DNA from 3 places in the Spirillospora sp. NPDC048823 genome. Region 3 is predicted to be linked to each of the others. Evidence: riboswitches for the same ligand, from Rfam matches in the RefSeq annotation. Region 3 holds a riboswitch; each other region holds the start of a gene.
The links. A riboswitch is a leader RNA that binds a small molecule or an ion and turns the genes downstream of it on or off. The one in region 3 is predicted to bind cyclic di-AMP.

Region 1: it holds a riboswitch for cyclic di-AMP, as region 3 does, so the genes downstream of both, ACGFK0_RS10230 (CHAP domain-containing protein) here and ACGFK0_RS05245 (NlpC/P60 family protein) in region 3, are expected to answer to the same signal.
Region 2: it holds a riboswitch for cyclic di-AMP, as region 3 does, so the genes downstream of both, ACGFK0_RS37010 (C40 family peptidase) here and ACGFK0_RS05245 (NlpC/P60 family protein) in region 3, are expected to answer to the same signal.

Annotation. Positions count from the first base shown of each region.
Region 1 covers NZ_JBICUT010000003.1:567,008-572,218, forward strand. The annotation lists gene ACGFK0_RS10220 (M48 family metallopeptidase) at 1-359, opposite strand, end outside; gene ACGFK0_RS10225 (hypothetical protein) at 356-1,666, opposite strand; gene ACGFK0_RS10230 (CHAP domain-containing protein) at 1,706-2,554, opposite strand; cyclic di-AMP (ydaO/yuaA leader) riboswitch at 2,563-2,729, opposite strand; cyclic di-AMP (ydaO/yuaA leader) riboswitch at 2,853-3,052, opposite strand; gene ACGFK0_RS10235 (NlpC/P60 family protein) at 3,554-4,597, opposite strand; gene ACGFK0_RS10240 (NYN domain-containing protein) at 4,789-5,211, opposite strand, start outside.
Region 2 covers NZ_JBICUT010000029.1:826-6,036, reverse strand. The annotation lists gene ACGFK0_RS37025 (VanW family protein) at 1-782, shown strand, start outside; gene ACGFK0_RS37020 (BlaI/MecI/CopY family transcriptional regulator) at 773-1,306, shown strand; gene ACGFK0_RS37015 (M56 family metallopeptidase) at 1,311-2,246, shown strand; cyclic di-AMP (ydaO/yuaA leader) riboswitch at 2,350-2,498, shown strand; gene ACGFK0_RS37010 (C40 family peptidase) at 2,960-3,490, shown strand; gene ACGFK0_RS37005 (BlaI/MecI/CopY family transcriptional regulator) at 3,585-3,959, opposite strand; gene ACGFK0_RS37000 (CHAP domain-containing protein) at 4,117-5,211, shown strand, end outside.
Region 3 covers NZ_JBICUT010000002.1:361,263-366,473, forward strand. The annotation lists gene ACGFK0_RS05225 (NlpC/P60 family protein) at 1-282, shown strand, start outside; gene ACGFK0_RS05230 (hypothetical protein) at 307-429, opposite strand; gene ACGFK0_RS05235 (Mut7-C RNAse domain-containing protein) at 568-1,344, shown strand; gene ACGFK0_RS05240 ((deoxy)nucleoside triphosphate pyrophosphohydrolase) at 1,376-1,768, shown strand; gene ACGFK0_RS05245 (NlpC/P60 family protein) at 2,053-3,066, opposite strand; cyclic di-AMP (ydaO/yuaA leader) riboswitch at 3,074-3,208, opposite strand; gene typA (translational GTPase TypA) at 3,401-5,211, shown strand, end outside.

The sequences.
Region 1 (5,211 bases), on a different contig from region 3:
GCGGTGACCCGGCCGAGGAACCGTGCGCCCAGCGGGGTGAGACCCAGCGCGAAGATCAGGGCCAGGCCGAGGAGGAGGCCGGCGTAGGCGGGAGGGTTGATGGCCGAGTCGAACGCCTGGGATCGGGCGATCTCGGCGGCGGAGAAGTCCAGCGCCGGATCGGGCTCCACCTGCCCGCCCGCAACCCGATCGGGCAGCGGGTTCCACGGTGTGCTCAGCGCGAGGACGGTGCCGAGGGCGGCGAACAGCGCGGCGGCGGCGACGGCGGCGGCGATCCGGGGCCGCCGCATGGGGCCGGGGTCCCCGTCCCGGCGGGCGCCGGGCCCGGCCCGGTCCGCGTCCGCCTCCGCCTCGCTCATCTGAGCTCCCTCTTCAGGTAGTCGCGCCACAGGGCGGTGAAGCGGTCCCGGGTGAGTCCCAGCACGTCGCTCAGCGCGGTGGCCTCCGGGACGCGCCCGGCGGCGCGGTAGAGCCGCACGAGCGTCGCCTCACCGTACCGGTCGGCGACCATCCGGCAGGCGAGCCAGGCCTCCTGGTAGGACTGGGAGAGGCGTGCGGAGCCGCCGGAGAACGCGTCCGCGGCCGGCAGCGCGGACGGGACGCGTCCCGCGGCGACCTCGCGGTGCAGTTCGCCGGCCGCCGTCCGGACGCCGACCTCAGTCCGGAGGTAGCCGACATAGTCCGCGAAGCCCTCGATCAGCCACAGCGGGGTTCTGCGGTCGCGGGCGCCGCCGGTGGCGACATGGGTCAGTTCGTGGGTCAGGACCACGTCGCGCCCGAGTTCGTTGAGACGGCGGAAGGTGCCGGGGGAGATGACGACGCGGTCCTCGCCGTGGCCGCCGCCGGCGGACGGCGTGACGGTGGCGAGGGCCGCGATGCCGCCGAGGTTCTGGTCCGGACCGGCGAGGGCGGAGGCGAGGCCCGCGTCGGCGGGCACGAGAGCGACGACCCGCCGCGCCCATCCCCTGCCGACGGCGCCGGTGACGACGGGGACGGCCGCGTCCAGGCGTTCCGCGATCTCTTCCAGGCCGGGGGCCCCGGCGGCTGCGGCGTCGCCGATGACGAGGCTCGCGCGGCCCTTGACCACCGTCAGGGGGCCGCCGTCCCAGATGGCGGCGTCGTCCTCGAAGCCGTGGGACGACCCGTCGCCGACGATCGTCCAGACGCCGGAGCCGGGGGCGAGCGCCAGGTAGCGGGTGCGGACGACGTCGCCCCGGTCGAACCCCCGCAACCTGGAGCGCACCTCCAATCGGACGACCGCGACCCCCTGCTCGTCGTCCATCGACTGGGTGCCGATGGCACGTTCCTCCCAGCCGTCCAGGGGGAGCTTGCGGAGGTTGGCGTACAAGCGGGACTGGGCGTCCTGGAACGCGGCGGGGGCGGAGGCCACCGTCGCGAGGAAGGCCGCCGGGTTTCCGTCCTTCACCGCCCGCGCGCGGTTGGCGAGGACGGCGGCGGCGTCCGCGGGGCTGAACGCTCCGGCGGCCTGCGCGGCGTTGGGGGGCGGCGTCGCCTGGGCGTCCGGCGCTCCGTCGTCGCCGGAACGTGTGCCGAGGAGCCCCGCGCCGGCGCCCAGCAGCACGGCGGCCCCGCCGGCGCCCAGGGCGAGTGCCCTGCGGCGCGTGACGGGGCCGCCGTTTCCGGCCTGCCCGGGACCGTCCTCCATGCGCGTGATCCTATGCAGCCGGCGGGGGAGGAGGGGACGTCAGGACCTGTACTCGGGGTAGCCGTAGCCGACGACGGTGCCGGTCGAGCGTTCCCTGACCCGGACGGCGTTGTCGGTGTTGCCCTCGACCGCCTCGATGGTGCCGTCGTCGATCTTCTTGGTCACCATGCCGACGTGGACGATGTCGCCGATGTCCTTGCCGCCGTTCCAGGCGTAGAAGACGATCGCGCCGGGCTTGGGCTCGGTGCCCCAGCGCCCCTGGTCCCGGAACCACTCGGCGTGGGCGATGGTCCAGGCGTCGCTGCCGAACTGGTCGCTGAGGCCGATCTGCTCGCCGATCCATGAGACGAACATGTCGCACCAGGCGGCGTCGTCGTACGCCTGGACGGAGCCGCCGTCGCGCGCGACGGTCTCCTTGGCGCGGGCGGATTCCACGTACCACGTGTTGAACTTGGTCTTGCCGCTGCCGTCCTCCGCGATGCCGACCTGCGCCCTGGCGAGCTCGATGGCCTCGCCGGCGGTGGGCCGCGAATCCTCTGACGGCTTCTTGGGGGCGCCGGACTGCGGTCGGCCCTTTCCGGTGGGCTCGCCCTCCTTGCCACCGTCCTTGGACTTACTCCGGTTCTCGTCCTTGGAGCCGGACCTGTCCTTGGACGAGGACTTGGAACCGGGTGTGGACTTGCCCGCGTCCCCGCCGGCGGCCGGGCCGGCCGCGGCGGCGTGGGTGGGAACGGAGGCGAACGGCAGGACCGACGCCTGCGCGGTGGCCGCGGCGGTGCCGAGAACGGCGGCGCCGACGATCACGCCGCCGGCCGTCCGCCAGGTGATGGCCAAGGTACTGGGCTTGCGGTGCTTGCCCGGAATCTTCTTGCGATGCGCGCCTGGCATGGGGGATCTCCTGACTTCCATGCCGCCTACCGGGTTAGCTGACGGGTTCGGGCGTGGAAGCCGCCCTACGGCCCGCTGGGCAGGCCGATTCACCCCGAAAGGACACAGTGGGTCCCCGGCTCCGCGCTCCCGTGCGTCTGGGCACGGTGAACCGCGGACTCGGCGGTGGCGGCCCGGGGGCGGGCACGCCGGTTCGGATGGGGGTTCCGCCGGGCGGGGGCGCCCGTGCGGAAGGAAGGGAAAGCCGGGCGTGGCCGCACTCGGGCGGCCACGCCCAGGTAACGCTGCGGGTTTCTCTCCTTCTTCTTCCAGACGCCTACCGGGTTAGCTGACGGGTTCGGGCGTGGAAGTGGCCCTACGGCGGGCTCCCACCGTTCGGCGGTGAGAGACGCACCGATTCACCCCGGGTGCCGGAATGCCCGTCCAGGGACGGTCCCTGGACTCCGGCGGATATGGGTCCCCGGTTCCGCTCGTCGGCGGATTCGGCGCTGCCGCTGCGATCCTGGGGGCGTGATGGGGCCCGTGCGCGGGACCTGTCTCCCGCGTGCGAAAGAGCGGCGCCTGATGTTGTGTGTGCGGACGGCGGCCCGTTTGCGGGGACCGTCCTGGGCCTGATCCGCGGGATCCGCCGTGGCAGCGCTCTCAGCGCCATGCACGCTGCGGGCGTGCGCACGGTGGGCCGGGCCGGCCGGGTCTGCTGGGAGACCGTCTGCGGTACCCGTCGGGTACCGGGGGGCGACGCGTGGATCGTGCCGCCGGGGGGAGCGGCACGTGGCTCGCGCCGCAGTCACGCGGCAGCTGGATGTGCCGCGCGGGGGCCGTTGCGCCTGGTGGGCGCCTCGGGGCCACGGCGTCTGGAGGGCGCCGTGAGTGGTGACAACGTACCAAAGCCCCAACAGATGGCAAACCCCCCCAAAATCAACAACGGACCAGGTCAAGCCTGGTCCGCTGTCACAAAGGGCTCCGTCACGCCCATCGCGGGCGCTCCGGTGCGGGGCGTCAGGGGCGCCCGGCGCCGTAGTAGTTGCTCAGGTAGTAGCCCGAGGTGATGCTCACGACCTCGACGTTCTTGCCGGTGCGCGGCGCGTGGATCATCTTGCCGCCGCCCACGTACATGCCCATGTGCCCGAGGCCGCTGAAGAACACCAGGTCGCCGGGCTGCAGGTTGCTCTTGGACACCCGCTTGGTGGCGGCGTACTGGGTGTTGGTGGTGCGGGTGATGTTCACGCCCGCCGCGGCCCACGCCTTCATCGTCAGGCCGGAGCAGTCGTAGGAGTTCGGGCCGGTGGCGCCGTAGGAGTACGGCTTGCCGAGCTGGGCGTAGGCGAAGTTGAGCGCCACGCGGGCCGAGCCGCTGGCCGGGCCGTTGTAGGTGCCGCCGACGCTGCCCGAGCCGCCGGACGAGGTCCCGCCGCCGAGCCGCCGCAGCAGGGCCTTCTGCTTGGCGACCTCCTTGTCGAGCTTCTTCTTCTGCTCCTTCAGCTCCGTGCTCTTGGCCTTCACATCGTCGTAGGAGGCCTTGGCCTGCGCCTCCTCGCGGCGGAGCCGCTGGGCGGTCGCGAGGAACTGGGTCAGCTGGGAGCTGCGCTCGTGCGACAGATGCGAGAAGACGGCCGCCTGGTCCAGGATCGCCTGCGGGTCGCCGGTGCCGACGAAGCCGGTGACGTTGGCCGTGTCACCGTTCTTGTACGCGGCGGCCGCCATCTGGGCGATCTTGGCGCGCTGCTCCTCGAAGGCGGCCTGCTCCCGCTTGCTCGACTTGCTCGCGACCTTGTACTTCTTCTTGGCGATCTTGAGCTTCTCGTTGAGCTGGTTGAACTTCTCGACCTTCTGGTCCATCTCCTCGGCCAGCTTGTCGAGCTTCTTCTGGACCTGCGCCCTGGTCGGCTCGGGCTCGGCGTGCGCCACGACCGGGGGAGACGCGAGGGAGACCGTCAGCGTCAGGCACGCGACGGCCGCCAGGCGACGGGAGGCGCCTCTGTTCGCCGCGCCCCCTCGCCGGTCGCGCTCGTGCGCTGCTTGCCCGATGAGATCATTGGCCACGGTCGGTTTCGCCCCTCTCGTCCACGACAGTCAGCGGATGACATTAGCGATACGCAACAACCGTCACAACCGGTTCATCACTCTTTAGCTGGCTTAACTCGGAATAAGCGCCATCCGTGCCGACGTGATCACACAGCGCGATAAAGGCGTCATGGCGGGCGTCCTGATCGCGGCCGCCGCGCGCCGCCCGGCTAGGAGCGGCCGAGGCGGCGCAGCAGCAGCGTGGACGGGCAGGGCCGGGCATCGGCGCGGCGCGCTGCGTCGGCCACCTCCCGGTCGGACGAGACCACCACCACCGCGCGGCCCTGCGGCTCCGCCCGGACCAGCTCGCCGATCAGCTCGTCGGCGGTCTGCCCGGGACGGCTGAACAGCACCCGGACGCCGCGCGGCGCCGCGATGGCCACCGGCGCGTCCAGCTCCGCGCCGTCGAACACGCACGTCACCTCCGCGCGGGTCTGCGCGGCCAGCCCGCCGAGCCCCGACAGCAGCCGGCTGCGCTGGTCGGCGAGCGGCAGTTCCCCGTACCCGGTCTTGGTGACGTTGTAGCCGTCCACGACGAGGTGCACCCGCGGCAGGGTCAGCAGCCGGTCGAGCAGCTGCGGGTCACTGTCGGA
Region 2 (5,211 bases), on a different contig from region 3:
TCGATGGGCGAGCGCTCGGCGAAGCCGTCACCAGGGCCGTCCTGCGGACGCAGGGGCGTGAGGTGAACGTCCCGATGACCCGCGACAAACCTCGGGTCACCACCGATGAGGCCCGCAAGCTGGGCATCCGCGAAAAGATCAGTTCCTTCACCACGCGCCACGCCTGCTGCGCCCCGCGGGTCACCAACATCCACACCATCGCCGACATCCTGGACGGCTACATCGTCAAGCCCTGGGAGACCTTCTCCCTCAACGGGATCGTCGGCGAACGCGACAAGGCACGGGGCTTCATCCCTGCGCCGATGATCCTCAACGGGCGGTACGTGGACAGCGTCGGAGGCGGGATCTCCCAGTTCGCGACGACGATGTTCAACGCCGTCTTCTTCGGGGGCCTGGAGGATGTCCAGCACATGCCCCACTCGTATTACATCTCGCGCTATCCCGCGGGACGCGAGTCGACGGTGTCCTTCCCCCAGCCGGATTTCCGCTGGCGCAACGACTCCCCGTACGGCGTGCTCGTCGACACCGCCTACACCGACACGTCCCTCACCGTGAACTTCTGGAGCACCGAGCGCTACGACATCGAGTCGAAGAGTTCCGAGCCGTACGCGATCAAGGGCTTCGAGAACAAGACCGACTCGGGGCCGAAGTGCATTCCGATGCCGGGGGCGGAGGGATTCCAGATCGACGTCTGGCGGATCTTCAAGCAGGACGGAAAGGTCGTGCGCCGCCAGAAGTTCCATACGACCTATGCCGCCGAGCCACGCATCACATGCCGTTAACGATCACCGCCGATGCGCGCCGTCGGGGGGCCGCCGGCGTCGGTTGGAAGCCGTCCCCAGCCGGGGCGCCGAAGGCTCAAGATGTCCCCGTTCCCGCCCACGGCCGACTCTCCGGCAGAATGTGGGCAGGACGGAGGTGCCGTGTGGCCGGATTGAGCGGATCGCTCGAGCGTTCCATCATGGACGTGCTCTGGGAGGCCCCCAGCCCGCTACGCGTTCGTGAGCTTCTGGCGAAGCTGAACGAGAACGCCGACAAGGCGCTGGCCTACAACACCGTCCAGACGGTCGCCGAGCGGCTGGCGCAGAAGGGGCTGCTGCAGCGCACGCAGGACGGGCCGGCCTTCCGCTACGCCCCCACCCGTGCGCGGGAAGAGTATGCGGTCGAGTTGATGCTCGACGCTCTCACCGAGTCTCCCGACCACGGGGGCATCCTCGCGAGATTCGCCGAAAGCGTCCCTCCGGAAGACGTCCGCCACCTGCTGGACGCGCTGCGCCGGCGGACGTCCGACGGCCAAGAGGCGTGACGGCGTGATCTACCTGGTGGTCGGCCTGATCTGCACGGCGGTCCTGCTGGGCTGTCTGGCGGGGCCCGCCCTCGATCGGCTTCGGCCTCCCGCCGCGCACCCGGGGATCGCCATCGCCTGCTGGGCCGCGGCCCTCACCGGCACATTCATCGCCGGCATCGGGATCATCGCGGCGGCGTTGCTGTCGCCCCCGGCGCCCGGCCACGGCTTCCTGGAGTGGCTGCGCGACTGCCTGCCCCATCACGGGGATTCGGCGATCATCATCGCGGCGGCCGCCAGCCTGGTGGTGCTCACGGCCTGCTGTTCGCGGCTCGCCCGCAGCCTGCCCCGGCTCGTCCGTGCGGTACGTCACCGCCGCCGGCACCGGGAGATGCTGCGGCTCGTCGCGAAGGAGCACGGTCAGCATGGGGACGTCCTCGTGCTCGACCATCCCGTCCCGGTCGCGTACTCGCTGCCGGCCAGGCATCGCGCGATCGTCGTCAGCACCGGCACACAGGACGCTCTCACTCCCGACGAGTTCGGCGCGGTTCTGGTCCATGAGCGAGCCCACCTGCGTCAGCGGCATCACGCACTGCTGCTCATGCTCGACCTGGCCCACGCCCTGCTGCCCCGGCTGCCCACGGTCCGCCGGGCGAAGAAGAGCTTCCCGCTGCTGCTGGAGATGGCCGCCGACGATGCGGCGGCCCGCGCATGTGGAAGGCGCACGCTCGTCGACGCCCTGCACCGGCTCGCGGCGACGCCGGGCGTGGCGGGCGCCCTCGGCGCCGCCGGGTCTTCGACCGGTGCGCTGGCGGAGCGGGTCCGGCGGCTCGAGTCCGCCGAGACGACGAAGCCGCGCCGGGCGGTCCGGATGGCGGCCTCCGCCTTCGTGGCCGCCGCCGTCGCCACTCCCCTGATGGTCGCCGCCGCGACCATCATGGAGCTGTCCTACATCTGCTGAGACCGTTGAGGCGGTTTGTCGCAATCGGCCACTTGAGTGGCGGTTGAGGCCGCTATCTCCTACGCTCCGTAGGAGCCATGGCGAGGCGTCCCCGCCGGGGACGGCGATGGCCACGCCGAATCCAGCGGACCACGCCGTCCGAGGGAGCCGGGGAACCGTTCTCCACTGGGGTGAATCCGCTCTCCGCGAGCGGTAGGGCGACTCCGGCCCGAACCCGGCAGCTCACCCGGTAGGCGGCACAGGAGAGGACACCGCATGCAGCGACGAGCTGCCGGAGACGGAACGGCCCGCCGCCGGATCATCACCAGGACGGCATGGACGGCGTCGATCGCTCTTTCCGCGACGCTCGTGGCCCCCGCACCCGCCTGGTCGGAGCCCGACCCGTCCCGCAGGGAGCTGACCGCGCAGCAGAAGAAGCTCGCCGATGAGGCGGAGAAGCTCAGCGAGCAGTACAACGGGCTGCGGGTGCGACTGCGGCAGGCCCAACGCGCCGCCAAGGTGGCCGACGGGACGCCGCCCGCCAGAAGAAGGCGCTGGAGGAGACGCGGGCCAGGATCGTCAAGCTCGCCGCGGACAGCTACAAGAACGGCCCGCGGGACCCGGCGGTCGCCTTCGCCTCGTCCGGGGACCCGCAGGCCGTCCTTGACCGGTCGGCCACACTCAACTACTTCGCCAGCCAGGAAAGCGCTCGCGTCACTCAGCTGCTGCAGACGATGCAGGCGGCGGAACGTGCCCGCAAATCGGCTGAAACGCATGCGAAGCAGGTCCACGAACTCACCGCCGAGGCGAAGAAGAAGCGCAAGGAACTCCAGGCCAAGCTGACGAAGGTCGAGGCCAAGCTGGGTACCGGCTCGGGCGCTCGCACCAGCGCGGGACCCGCTCCCAATGTGGACCCCGGAGGTGCCTCCGCCAAGGCCATGGGCGCGGTCAGAGCGGCTTTGAGCCAGCGGGGCGTCCCGTACTCCTGGGGTGGGGGCAGCGCATCTGGCCCGACCTACGGCACCGCACAGGGCGCCAACATCAAGGGGTTCGACTGCTCGGGATTGACGATGTACGCCTACGCCCAGGTCGGCATCAACCTGCCCCACTACACCGGCAGCCAGTACACCGCCGGCACCCGCGTCTCCCAAAGCCAACTCAAGCCCGGTGACCTGGTCTTCTTCTACAGCGACCTGCACCACATGGGCCTGTACATCGGCAACGGGAAGATGGTCCACGCCCCCGTCATCCACCCCCTGGGGTGACGGGGGCGTCACCCGGAACACCTCCGACACGGTGCCCCTCAGCCACAGCCTGACGGGCTGTAGGCGGGCGGCTGATCAAACTGGGCGACCGCGCTCATTTGGTGTCCCGCGGTGGCACGACCTTGAGGGCCGCTTGCAGGGCCTCGCTCTCCTCCGGCGAGAGATCCGACAGGAAGTGCACGAGCGCGGCGGCCTGGTTGCTACTGGTCGACAGTGCCTCGCGCATCAGCTTGGCCGTGTAACCCTCCCGCGAGGCGACCGCCTCGTACTCGTAGGCGCGCCCGACCCGCTTCCTGCGCAGCCATCCCTTCTTGTGCAGGTTGTCCATCACCGTCATCACCGTGGTGTAGGCGATCGACCGCTCCTGCTGGAGGTCCTCCAGGACCTCACGAACATTGGCCGGACGGCCGTAGGACCACATCCTGTCCATGATCGCGGCCTCCAGGTCACCGAAGCGCTGCCCGGCCATGATGCCCCCTTCCGCCGCCCCACCTGCCACCTTGTCGCGGCATACTACAGTCGATAGTAAACACGTCTCGGTGGAGGTGAGAGGCCGACTCGAACCGGCGGTTCTCACACCGGCCTGACTCCCGGCAACGGCTGCCCGTGCCCGGTGGTCTTGAGTCATGTGTGGCCTCACCCATCTACTATCCTCCTTCCCGATGTTCCACCGAGGGCGCGCCTTCGCGGACGGTCGGCGCTGCTTCAGGCGACCACACCGGAGACCCACGCTCACGGAGCGTCTCCTGGCGGGATCCATAAGGCCAAGGCCAAGCAGCCTCTCACGCGGGCGGCCACGGAGCCGGGATGTTCTTGATCCGTCGGTCACCTGCCCGACGGAGACCTACGAGGGCGGTGACGACTACTACGCCACCGCCCCGTGGTGCGACATGTTCCTCGCCTGGGCAGCCAAGAAGACCGGCGTGGAGGACTGGGCGGGCGAGTTCGCCGCCACCATCCAGCACGCCAAGTGGTTCAAAAAGAAGGACGCGTGGGGAACCGAGCCCGAGCCGGGCGCGCTGGTGTTCTTCGCATGGTCCGGCTCCAAGGACATCGACGCCATCAGCCATGTCGGCCTGGTGGAAAGCGTCAAGGGCTCGACCCTCCGCACCATCGAGGCGAACACCGACGGCGTCCACCTCAAACGGAGGACGCGCGACGTCGGTGACGTCGTCGGCTACGGCTATCCCGGCAAGGTCGAGGTGGCGGGCAAGGCGCTGCCGGGTTCAGAAGGGGAGAAGAACCACGTCCCCAAGCACGTGGCCGCCGAGTCCGGGACCATGGCCGCGGAGGCGACGCGACCCGGAAACGCGGTCACGTCTCAGCAGACGAGCACGAAGGCGGCTGACGGGCAGCCGCTGGTCGAGCCCGACGCGTTGCTGGGAGGGCTGCTGTCCATCGCGGTCTGCGGCGCGGTCGCGCTGGCGGCGGGCAAGTCGATGGCCGCCCGGGTTCCGGCCGAGCCGCCGATCCGCGTCCGCAAGCGCGGCAAGCACCACAAGCGGCCGGTCGAACTGCCCGCGGACATCACACCAACCGTCCTGGACGCGTCCGAGGCCGGAACCGCCGTCATGCCGGCGATCTCAGCCGCCGTCGCCGCCGAGGCGGAGGACCGCGAGTTCTGGAGCCGGGTCTCGCCCCTCGAGGACGATGAGGACCTCGCGTTCTGGGACGCTCTCCATGCCGACCTCCCACCGATCCGCTCGAATGCCACTGGCCGC
Region 3 (5,211 bases):
CAGCAGTGGCCGTTCGGCGTGAAGATCGACAAGGGTGACGAGCAGCCCGGCGACCTGGTGTTCTTCAACTCCGGTCCGGGGACCTCGTCGAACAGTCCCGGCCATGTCGGGATGGTGATCGCCGACAACAAGATGATCGTGGCGAGCTGCTCGACGTGCGTCCCGGCGATCGGCGTGAAGCCCTACAAGCGCTCCGACTGGGTGGGCGTGACCCGGCCCCTCGCCCGGCCCGACTTCCAGAAGAAGGTCGGCGAACTGGCCGCGCGGCGGCCGGGCGGCTGATCCGCCGGCCTGCCCGGGGCGACGTCACCGGAACCGGCGCCTGCCGACGACCAGCACGATGTCCCGGAGCGCGTCGGCGGCGTCCCGGACGTCCTCGGGCGGCACGCCCGCCATGATCTCCTCATGGGCCACGCGCGACGCCGCCATCGCACGCCCGGTGACGCTCAGCCCCTCCTCGGTGAGCTGGACGAAGCGGCTTCGGGCGTCCCCCGTGTTGGCCTCCCGCTCGACGTACCCGGCCCTCTGACGCGATAAATGCGGCGGGGAACCGCCGGGACGCGTGGCATGCTGATCGGCGTGGAGCACGAGATAACCATCCGAGTCGCCGGCGAGCTGCTGATGTTCCTGCCCGCCGCGCGGCGCGAGCCCGTGAGCCGCCTGGCCTACGACGGAACCTCGACGCTGGGGCACCTCGTGGAGTCGCTCGGTGTCCCGCTGCCCGAGGCCGGTCCGATGACCGTCGACGGTGAACCGGCCGGTCCCGCCGCCCGCCCGGACCCCGGCGCCGAGGTGGGGGTGGAGGCGGTGCCGCGCCCGCAGCCCGTCCCGCTGGAGCCGGGCCAGGCCGCCCCGCGCTTCCTGCTCGACGTGCACCTGGGCACGCTGGCCCGGCGGATGCGCCTCCTCGGCCTCGACACCGCCTACCACAACGACATGGACGACCCGGCGCTGGTCGTCCAGGCCAATGAGGAACGCCGCGTCCTGCTCACCCAGGACCGCGGGCTCCTCCGCCGCCGCGCACTGTGGTTCGGCGCGTACGTCCGCGGCTCACGCCCGGACGACCAGCTCCGCGACCTCCTGGACCGGTTCGCGCCCGTGCTCCGCCCGTGGACGCGCTGCACCGCCTGCAACGGTGAACTCGTCCCGGTCGACAAGCAGGAGATCGAAGGCGACCTTGAGCTGGGCACGCGCCGCAGCTACGACGTCTACGGCCGCTGCGCCGACTGCGGTCAGCTCTACTGGCGCGGCGCGCACGGCGGCCACCTGGAGGAGATCGTCCGTGACGCGACACGCCAGGTCGAGTCCATCCGGGAGACCGGACGGGCCGGAAGCGCCGTCTGACGCCGATGGGGACGACAGGGAAGAGGAGCCGGTGGCGAACGATCTCGTGGTGGTCGGGGCGGCGATCATTTCCGACGGGCGGTTGCTGAGCGCCCAGCGTGCCGAGCCGCCGCACATGGCGGGCGGCTGGGAGCTGCCCGGCGGGAAGGTCGACCCGGGCGAGACGGACGAGGACGCGCTGGTGCGCGAGTGCCACGAGGAGCTCGCCATCAAGATCCGGTTGAAAGACCGGATCGGCGGCGACTGGCGGCTCAGCGGGCAGGCCGTGCTCCGGGTGTGGACGGCGCAGATCACCGAGGGCGAACCGCAGGCCCTGGAACACCTGGCGCTCCGCTGGCTGTCCCCGGACGAGCTGTACGACGTCGCCTGGCTCCCCGGCGACCTCCCCGTAATCGACGCCCTCGCCCACCAGGGCCTCACCTGAGACGGCCCGCCGCAGAAGCAAGACGCCCGCCGTCCGAAGGGGCGGACGACCCCGGCCCCCACCCCGACCCCGCGACGACCCAAACCGTCGCGATCGCGTCCGAAGGCAGGCTTCGAGCGAAGCAAGAAACCTGATCGCGCAGCGAGCCGCAAGGCGAGCCGGAGCGATGCAGCGATCGCACGCAGTGCCCGCCGAAGGGAGGGCCCTCCAGGGCCCGACCGCCAAGGGCACTGCAAAAAAAGGACGAGGGCTTCCCGCCGCGCCGCGGGAAGCCCCCGACGTTCTCAGGAGATGCGATTCGCGCCGGCGTAGTCGGAGCGGTCGGACATCTTGGAGATCTTCACCACATCACCGGTCTGCGGGGCGTGCAGGTACTTGCCGTCGCTGAGGTAGATGCCCATGTGGTGGAGGCTGCCGCCGAAGTAGACCAGGTCGCCGGAGCGGAGCTGGTTCCGGGGGACCTTGGAACCGAGTCCGTACAGGGCGCCGGTGTAGTGCGGCAGCCCGCGCTTGCCGATCTGGGCGTACGCCCAGACGACGAGCCCTGAGCAGTCGAAGCTGTTCGGCCCGGCGGCGGCCCACACGTACGGCGAGCCGAGTTTGGTGAGCGCCTTGCGGGCCATGTCGGCCGGCGCACCCGATCCCTTCACGGTCGCGCGCAGGCCGCTGCGGGGGTCGCTGACCCGGGTGGTGGTCAGCTTGTCCAGCCGCTTCGTGACCTCGGCGACCTTCTGCCTGGCCGCTTCGCGGGCCTTCTCGGCGTCCGCGGCGGCCTTCTCGACCTGCGCCTTCTTCGCCTCGGCGGTGCGCTGCGCGGTCTCGGCCTGCTCGATCTGCTTCTGCAGCGCCTGGACGGTGGTGATCTGGCTCTGGGTCAGGTAGGCGCGTTCGGCCAGCCCTTCGGCCGAGCCGTCGGCACCGAAGATCACGTCGGGGGCGCCGGTCATGTAGTTCGCGGCCGCCATCCGTCCGAGCCGCTCGCGGGCGGGGGTGGCCTGGGCGCGCAACGCCGCGGCCTCCTTGGCGGCGGCCTGCTCGGCCTTCTTGGCCTTGCCCAGGTCGACGCGGGTCTTGTTGTACTTCTCGGTGAGGATCTCGGCCTCTTCGTTCAGCGCGTCGAGGCTTTTGCGCAGCCCCTCCTCCGTCGTCGGAGTGGGGGTCGGGGAGGTCGCGGCGGCGAGCTGGAACGGCGACGTGGCGTGGGCGGCGACGGGCGCGGTGGCGCCGAGGCCGATCAGGAGCATCGTGGCCGTGGCGGCGGGCGTGACGCGCCGCCACCGTCGGGGGGCCGGTGCCAAGCCGGTGTTCTCCTCTCCTCGCGCGCCTACCGGGTTAGCTGACGGGTTCGGGCCAGGAGTCGCCCTACGACGTGTGTCGATTCACCCCAGGGACCTGGGTCCCCGGCTCTCCCGTTCGCGGGAGATTCGGCGCTCCGGTCGCAGCCCCGGGGAGAGGGGGCCTCGGACGACCGGATCTCGGAAAGATTACAAAGAACGAGCAAAGTTGGCGAATCGGGGTCCCTGTGACCGGTGGGGAGGCCTTCGCCGAACGGGTTGCGGGCACGGGCAAGTAGAATGGCCGATGCCGTGTTCTGCGGCGGATCCCGAACTCTCACCCCAAGGCGAGCCCCGCATGCCCATCACCACGCGCGATGACCTCCGGAACGTCGCGATCGTCGCCCACGTCGACCACGGAAAGACGACGCTGGTCGACGCCATGCTCTGGCAGTCCGGGGCCTTCCGGGAGAACCAGACCGTCGACGACCGCGTGATGGACTCCGACGATCTGGAGCGCGAGAAGGGGATCACCATTCTCGCCAAGAACACCGCCGTGCGGCACAACGGGCTGACGATCAACATCATCGACACCCCGGGGCACGCGGACTTCGGCGGTGAGGTGGAGCGCGGGCTGTCCATGGTGGACGGCGTCGTCCTGCTGGTGGACGCCAGCGAGGGCCCGCTCCCGCAGACGCGGTTCGTGCTGCGCAAGGCGCTCGCCGCGCGGCTGCCGGTGATCCTGGTCGTGAACAAGACCGACCGTCCCGACGCCCGCATCGACGAGGTCGTGGACGAGACGTACGAGCTGTTCATGGACCTCGACGCCGACGAGGAGCAGATCGACTTCCCGATCGTGTACGCGTCGGGCCGCGCCGGGCGGGCGTCGCTGGACAAGCCCGCCGACGGCGCCATGCCCGGCAGCGACGACCTGGAGCCGCTGTTCAAGGTCATCACCGAGACGATCCCGGCGCCGTCCTTCGACCCGGACGTCCCGCTGCGGGCGCACGTCACCAACCTGGACGCCTCCAGTTACCTCGGCCGCATCGCGCTGTGCCGGGTGCACGCCGGGACGATCAAGAAGGGCCAGCAGGTCGCCTGGTGCCGGCACGACGGCAGCATCGAGCGGGTGAAGATCACCGAGCTGCTGATGACCGACGCGCTCACCCGCAAGCCCGCGCAGGAGGCGGGGCCCGGCGACATCATCGCGATCGCCGGCATCCCCGACATCATGATCGGCGACACCATCGCCGACCCGGACGACCCGCGCCCGCTGCCGCTGATCACCGTGGACGAGCCCGCGATCTCCATGACGGTCGGCACCAACACCGGGCCGATGGCGGGACGGGAGAAGGGCACCAAGGTCACCGCCCGGATGGTCAAGGACCGGCTGGAGCGCGAACTGGTGGGCAACGTGTCCATCAAGGTGCTGCCGACCGAGCGTCCGGACGCGTGGGAGGTGCAGGGCCGCGGCGAGCTGGCCCTGGCGATCCTGGTCGAGAACATGCGCCGCGAGGGCTACGAGCTGACCGTCGGCAAGCCGCAGGTGGTCGTCAAGGTCGTCGACGGCAAGAAGCACGAGCCGGTCGAGCGGCTCACCATCGACATTCCCGAGGAGCACCTCGGCGCCGTGACCCAGCTGCTGGCGGTCCGCAAGGGCCGCATGGAGCAGATGACCAACCACGGCACCGGCTGGATCCGGCTGGAGTTCCTGGTTCCGGCGCGCGCCCTGATCGGGTTCCGCACCGAGTTCATGACCGAGACCCGCGGCACCGGCATGGCGCACCACGTGTTCGAGGCGTACGAGCCCTGGTTCGGCGAGCTGCGCACCCGTCCGTCGGGTTCCCTCGTCGCCGACCGCTCCGGCGCCGCCACCGCGTACGCGATCACGAACCTGCAGGACCGCGGCACGTTCTTCGTCGGGCCGACGACCGAGGTGTACGAGGGCATGATCGTCGGGGAGAACTCCCGGGCCGACGACATGGACGTCAACATCACCAAGGAGAAGAAGCTCACGAACATGCGGTCGTCCACCGGTGACGAGCTGGAGCGGCTCACCCCGCCGCGGCTGCTGTCGCTGGAGGAGGCCCTGGAGTTCTGCCGCGAGGACGAGTGCGTCGAGGTCACCCCGGGCGCCGTCCGCATCCGCAAGGTCGTGCTGGCCGCGAA